DNA from 2 places in the Bacillus sp. YC2 genome. Region 2 is predicted to be linked to the other one. Evidence: riboswitches for the same ligand, from Rfam matches in the RefSeq annotation. Region 2 holds a riboswitch; the other holds the start of a gene.

Region 1 (3,420 bases), on a different contig from region 2:
CACACCGTAAACCGCATGATAAATTAAAGGTAAGAAAATAATAAAAATTTCTAAGGCGTACCTGAACGGCAGACTGTCCATAAAGCCGGCCGCCTTATTGAACGCATCTGCTCCCCTTGCAGCAAACTGGTTGACGACTAAATGCTGAATTAAAAAGATGCCGACCGGAATGACGCCAAGCAAGGAATGCAATCTTCGAAAATAAAACTCTCTGTTCCCAGACATTACTTTACCCCCTGTTTGATTTAAGTGCGAAATGTACTAAAATCTCTGCCCCCACTTCGTTTCAATTGTAAGCACTTTATTAAAATTTATTGACAATTTCATTTTACTCCTCCCTCAAAAGGGCGTCAAGAAAACGTGTACATAAATTATAATTTTCCGAATTGAACATTTGACGGAAAAATTTTATTTTCCTGCAATATCATTCTCACATTTTTTCACGAGTTTTAAAGGATCATCCTGTAATCCTCCCCCCTGTTTAAGCTATAATAAACGAAGGAAAGAGGGGAATACATATATGAAGAATAATTATGAAGCAGCTTTAGAAACCTTATCTGAACTTGACGTCAGTGCATACGGCTACGAATTGATCCGGGAAATCGTGCTTCCGGATATACTCGGTCCGGATCATTCATCCATGATGTATTGGGCAGGCAAACGCCTCGCCCGCAAATTTCCTCTTCAATCATGGGAAGAAATCCCCGCCTTCTTTGAAAAAGCCGGATGGGGAATCCTTACAAACACCGGAATAAAAAAACAGGAGCTTGAATTTGAACTGGAGGGCCCGCTCGTCTCCAGCAGACTTAAACATCAAAAAGAGCCGTGTTTCCAGCTTGAAGCCGGTTTTATCGCCGAACAGATTCAATTGATGAATGATCAGATTGCAGAATCTTATGAACAAGTAAAGAAAAGAGCCGATAAAGTCGTTCTGACGGTAAAATGGGATATGAAAGATCCCGTGTAAATGAAAAAAGGCGGTGACTGCCAGTCCCGCCTTTTTGGCTTGCCGTTTTATACGGCAGACGGCTGCTTTGAGAGTTCAAACGCATCGTGAAGCGCTTCGACCGCTTTCACCATATCATTTTCACTGACAACCGTTGATACTTTAATTTCAGATGTGCTGACCATTTTCACTTGTACATTTTTTTCAGCCAGTACGGCAAACATTTCCGCAGCCACGCCCGGATTTGACACCATGCCGGAGCCGACAATGGATACTTTCGCTAATTTGCTTTCCGTTTCAATTTTTTCATAATCAAGCGCGTTTTTATATTCTTCAAGCACTGCGACCGTTTGGGCGGCGTCTTCTGTTTTGACAGAAAAGGAAATGTCCGTTTCGCCGCCGCCTGCCTGTGATTGAATAATGATGTCGACATTTATGTTTCGTTTTGCAAGTGTGGTGAAGATGGTAGAAAGTGTTGTCAGTCCGCTTGCGAGGCCTGAAACAGACACCCTTGTGATCTGGTCTTCAAATGCAATTCCTCTGACGATTAAATTCTGCTCCATTGATGATTCCTCCTCGATTAATGTTCCCGCTTCAGGTTCCGTACTTGACCGCACTTCCAAAGGCACTTGGTAATTCTTCGCGAATTCAACCGCTCGCGGATGAAGAACGCCGGCTCCGAGGTTTGCAAGCTCCAGCATTTCATCGTATGAAATCCCCGCCAGTTTTCTCGCTGACCGGACGTAACGCGGATCGGTCGTAAAGACACCGGGAACGTCGGTGTAGATGTCGCATTTATCCGCTTGTAATGAAGCGGCAAGGGCAACGGCGGTTGTATCCGATCCGCCCCGTCCGAGCGTCGTGATTCCGCCGTCTTCTGTCACTCCCTGAAAGCCTGCGACGACTGTGATTTTCCCTTCTGCCAGCCGCGCTTGAATCGCGGTGACATCTATATCCGTGATTCTGGCACTGCCGTGGACGGCTTCGGTGCGAATGCCCGCCTGCCCGCCTGTATAGGAGACGGCGTCATAGCCTTTTTCCTGAAGCGCCATGGCAAGCAGCGAAATTGTAATCTGCTCTCCCGTAGACAGAAGCATATCCATTTCGCGTTTATTCGGCTCACCGGTAATTTCCGCCGCGAGATTGACCAGCGCGTCCGTTGATTTGCCCATTGCCGAAACGACAACCACGACATCATGGCCTTTTTGCTTTTCAGCAATGGCGCGATTTGCGGCATTTTGAATTTTTTCGGCAGAGCCGACGGAAGTACCTCCGAATTTTTGTACGATAAGACCCATACTAGACCACCCTTTACATTTTGGTTCGTGCGGGTGAGGAGAAAGAGCGCTTTGTCCACAATAAAAAAAGCAATGAGAGGATTCGCTCTCATTGCTTTTTTCATATCATCACGAATGATTATGAACAACGAGATAGCCCTCCAAGAAAATAATTTCTTGACAGCCTTACATTTATTTAATGCAAGGCCAGCAAATGACACCGATGGGATGTTATTCGCTTCGGCGACGCTCCCCTTTCAGCCCTTTTCGCAGAATCCATCATTCTCCAAAGGCTTACTATTGAAGTTCGCACCTCTATCTTCACCATATAACACGATCTTATGAAATTATTCACATTCTAGCAGATTTTTCAGTAAAGTACAATACTATTTTTGCAGCTTTTCAAACAGGAGCTGTGCCGCCGCTGCAGGAACGCCCGCTTTCTTAATATCATCAAGGCTTGCTTCCTTCATTTTTTTGACAGAGCCGAAATGCTTCAGGAGCATCTTTTTGCGTTTTTCACCGATTCCGGGTATATCATCCAATACGGATTGAAAGGCGCTTTTTCCGCGAATCTGTCTGTGGAAGCTGATGGCAAAGCGGTGCACCTCATCCTGTATGCGCTGAAGCAAATAAAATTCCTGGCTGTTCCGCTCCAGAAATACCGGCTCAAGCGGGTCGCCGATCAAAAGGTTGGACGTGCGGTGTTTATCGTCCTTCGCCAAGCCCGCTATCGGCACATCCAAACCGAGCTCATTTTCCAGCACGTCACGAGCCGCGTTGATCTGTCCTTTTCCGCCGTCAATGATGATTAAATCCGGCAGCGGAAGGTTTTCGCGGAGCACTCTCGTATATCTTCTTCTGACGACTTCCCTCATTGAACCGTAATCGTCAGGCCCTGTAACGGTTTTAATTTTATATTTGCGGTATTCCTTTTTATTCGGCTTTCCGTCGATAAATACAATCATAGCCGACACCGGGTTTGTCCCTTGGATGTTGGAGTTGTCAAATGCTTCGATTCTGTGCGGCGTATAAATGTTCAGGGCTTCTCCCAGGCCTTCTGCCGCTCCGATTGACCGTTCCTCATCCCGTTCGATTAAGGAGAACTTTTCCCGCAAAGCGATTTTCGCATTTTTATGGGCAAGCATGAGCAGTTCTTTTTTCGGCCCTTTTTTCGGCTGATGCACGCCCGTTTCC
Region 2 (3,420 bases):
CATCCGCTGTTTGTTTTCTGTCAGCAAAAGCCCGATCCCAAACAGCGGCAGAATAAAGCTCAGCGGATTGATGAGAAGCAGACATTCCTCCAGCAAGGAATTAATCTGCAATTCAAAGCCGAGTTTATAGACGAGATAGGTTTTTATCCACATAAACAGAATCGACAGGCATAAAAACCATTGTTTTCTTATGAAGGTTTCTTTCATATGTATGACTCCTCACCCTCGCAGCGCCGGTCATGATCCCGAACGCTTTCGTTTATGAGATGCGGCCGTGAAACAGTTCGTAAAAATAATAGCAGGATACAATCGTTAAGCCGGCCAGCACAAGCTGTTCCGAAAAGCTTCCCGTCCTCATGTATAAAGGAAGCCGGAAGCGGATCGCTGACGGAAACAGCAGTTTAATTCCATTAACCGTCCATGCGTCCAGCACCAGGTGGCTCGCCATCCCGATCATCAGCCCTGCCGAAACGCTTTCATTCGGAATGTATGCTGCCGTGATCAAAAACATAATGAGCATAAACAGCAGGCTGTGTGTAAAGGTTCTGTGGCCGAATACGGTGCTCACGACTTTGGACAGTAAAGGCAGCGTTCTGCCGATTTTGCTTTTCGTGTGGCATATATCGGGAATTAACGCCCCTATGGCTCCTGATGCCGTCATAAGGACCGGATCAAATCCGTAATAATAAGCGATTGCCGAACAAGAAGCGATGCCTCCCATGATGTGTGTTTTTCCTGTCATTTTCGCTTCTCCTTTTTATTTTTGCCAAAATCCCCTGAATTACAAATATATCAAGAGAATGCATGTTTGAGCAACAAACTTTACCTCTTCCGCCAAAAGGAAGGAGACGCGAATTTTCGCATATTATGCTGCGGAAAAAGCCACATTATAGGTGTACCCATTTTTCATAAAGAGGTGATACTGATGGCTTTCTTTAACAAAGAAAAAGGAAAAAACAACGATAAAGATAAAAACATCATGCAAGGCGCGCTTGACGATGCCGGTGCAGCTCTTAAAGACGATCCGCTTCAAGAAGCTGTTCAAAAGAAAAAAAACAACCGCTGACACATCAATCGGATAGAGCAAACGCTCTATCCGTTTTCCATCTAATTCCTTTGACAGATCTTTTTATCTCTGATAACCTCTGATTAGAATTGAATGATAAAAATCCTCACTCTTTCTCGGTGAGGTAGAGGTTGCGCTTGATGATGAGTCGCACATGCCAGGCCGACAGGGGCCGCAAAACATGTGTTAAAGGCATCAGCGCCGAAGTGTAAAGAAAGCCGCTCCTTCTTTATGCTGGGACTGTATCTGAATAAGTGCAGGACTGCCGCGTGCTTTTTCGCGGAGGGCTATCCGGAGATCAAGGGTGTGTGTTTCTTTAAGCATGGACTTTTGTTCAGGCTTTTTTTTGTGCGTAAATGTGGTCTCAGGGTCTGGTCCTTACGAATGAACAATCTGGAGGTACTGGAATGGAACAGACGAAAAAATGGGGTTTTTGGTTATTAACGGCATTTGTCGTAGGAAATATGGTTGGTTCGGGCATTTTTTCGCTGCCGAGCTCGCTTGCAGCCATCGCGAGTCCGCTCGGCGCTGCATCAGCATGGCTCTTAACGGGAGCCGGCGTTTTAATGATTGCGCTTGTGTTCGGGCACTTATCGATCCGCAAGCCTGGGCTGACGGCCGGTCCGCAAAGCTATGCAAGGGCGCTGTTTAACGATCCGAAAAAAGGCAACGCCGCCGGATTTACAATGGTCTGGGGATATTGGGTAGCGAGCTGGATCAGCAACGTGGCGATCATCACAAGCCTTGCCGGGTATTTAACATCGTTTTTCCCGATCTTAACGGATAAGCGCGTTATGTTTTCGCTCGGCAGCCAAACAGTCACGCTCGGACAGCTTTTGACGTTTGCCGTATGTACGGTTTTATTGTGGGGCACTCATACGATTCTCATTTCCAGCATTAACGGCGCGAGTAAGTTGAATTTCATCACGACGTTCTCAAAAGTGTTAGGATTTATCTTTTTTATCATTGCAGGTTTGTTTGTGTTTCAAACGTCGTTTTTTGATCATTTTTATTTTCCCGTTCAAAGCGCTCCTCATACAGTGGACGGGATCGGCGGCCAAATTCACAATGCGGCGATTTCAACATTATGGGCATTCGTGGGAATTGAATCGGCCGTTATTTTATCAGGCCGCGCGAGCTCACAGCGTGACGTCAAACGCGCGACCATTACCGGCTTGTTAATCGCGCTGAGCATCTATATCATCGTCACATTGATTACGATGGGCGTGCTTCCGCATGATAAGCTTGCCGGCTCTGAAAAACCGTTTGTTGACGTGCTGTACGCGATTGTCGGCAGCGCGGGGAGCATCATTATGGCGATTTTGGCCATCCTTTGTTTGTTCGGCACGATGCTCGGATGGATTCTGCTTGGCTCCGAGGTTCCGTATCAAGCGGCGAAATCAGGCGACTTTCCCGCTGTTTTTGCGAAAACGAATAAACAGGGCAGTCCGGTTGTTGCGCTTATCGTGACGAACGTGATGTCTCAAATCTTTATCTTTTCGGTCATTTCCCGGACGATTAGTGACGCGTTTACATTTTTGACGACGGCGGCGACGCTCGCGTATTTGATTCCATATCTTGTGTCGGCCATCTACAGCCTGAAGCTCATATGGAAAGGCGAGACGTATGATCAGCTGAAGGGCTCAAGAGTGAGGGACGGCATTATCGCCATCCTCGCCTGCCTGTATTCTGTATACGTCATTATCACAGGAACGGCCGATTTAACGACCTTTATTCTCGGCATCGGGCTGTTTTTCGTCGGGTTGATCATATATCCGTTTGTGTCAAAGAAATTTATCAAGGGCAAACAGACGGTATGAAAAAAAGACACTTCACAGATGTGAGGTGTCTTTTTTGTGTAAGCTTATTTTTTCACAGCGTGAATATAATGAATCGTTTCAAATGCAGACAAATAATCCGTGCGATTGCGAAAGAAAAGGTCATGGATCGCAGCTGGTGATAAATGTTCATAAATGAGTAAACCCGCTGCTTCTAATAATTTCTCCATTTCATCATACGTAAAACACGTCTTCATTGGTTCTCCGCCCGCTGCCGCCATTTGTATCATATGTTCAACCTTGTCAGACATCCCTTTTTCTTCAAAGAGTTTTTCGTCCGCATAATCAAAAACGATAGAACTTCCTGCCGGGACTTGGGCAAATAGGTGATTGATTAAGCGGGAAATGTCCTTTTTCGTTACATAATAAGAAACACCCAAAAAGCTGAAAAAGGTTTTTTTACAGCCGAATCCATGATCAATTAGATGCTGAAAAGAAAACGGATCGGTGAAGTCTGTCGGAACAAAATGAAGATGGCTCGGAATTTGAAAATTAGCATCTTCCAGCCTTTTTATT

Evidence for each region. A riboswitch is a leader RNA that binds a small molecule or an ion and turns the genes downstream of it on or off. The one in region 2 is predicted to bind lysine.
Region 1: another riboswitch for lysine. It lies ahead of KY305_RS10905 (aspartate kinase); the one in region 2 lies ahead of KY305_RS01155 (amino acid permease).

The regions. Positions count from the first base shown of each region.
Region 1 covers NZ_JAHXDO010000005.1:222,067-225,486, reverse strand. The annotation lists gene sdhC (succinate dehydrogenase cytochrome B558) at 1-225, opposite strand, end outside; gene KY305_RS10910 (YslB family protein) at 521-967, shown strand; gene KY305_RS10905 (aspartate kinase) at 1,015-2,244, opposite strand; lysine riboswitch at 2,370-2,549, opposite strand; gene uvrC (excinuclease ABC subunit UvrC) at 2,610-3,420, opposite strand, start outside.
Region 2 covers NZ_JAHXDO010000001.1:224,935-228,354, reverse strand. The annotation lists gene KY305_RS01170 (LTA synthase family protein) at 1-207, opposite strand, end outside; gene KY305_RS01165 (metal-dependent hydrolase) at 260-742, opposite strand; gene sspJ (small acid-soluble spore protein SspJ) at 926-1,066, shown strand; lysine riboswitch at 1,184-1,364, shown strand; gene KY305_RS01155 (amino acid permease) at 1,474-2,886, shown strand; gene KY305_RS01150 (class I SAM-dependent methyltransferase) at 2,931-3,420, opposite strand, start outside.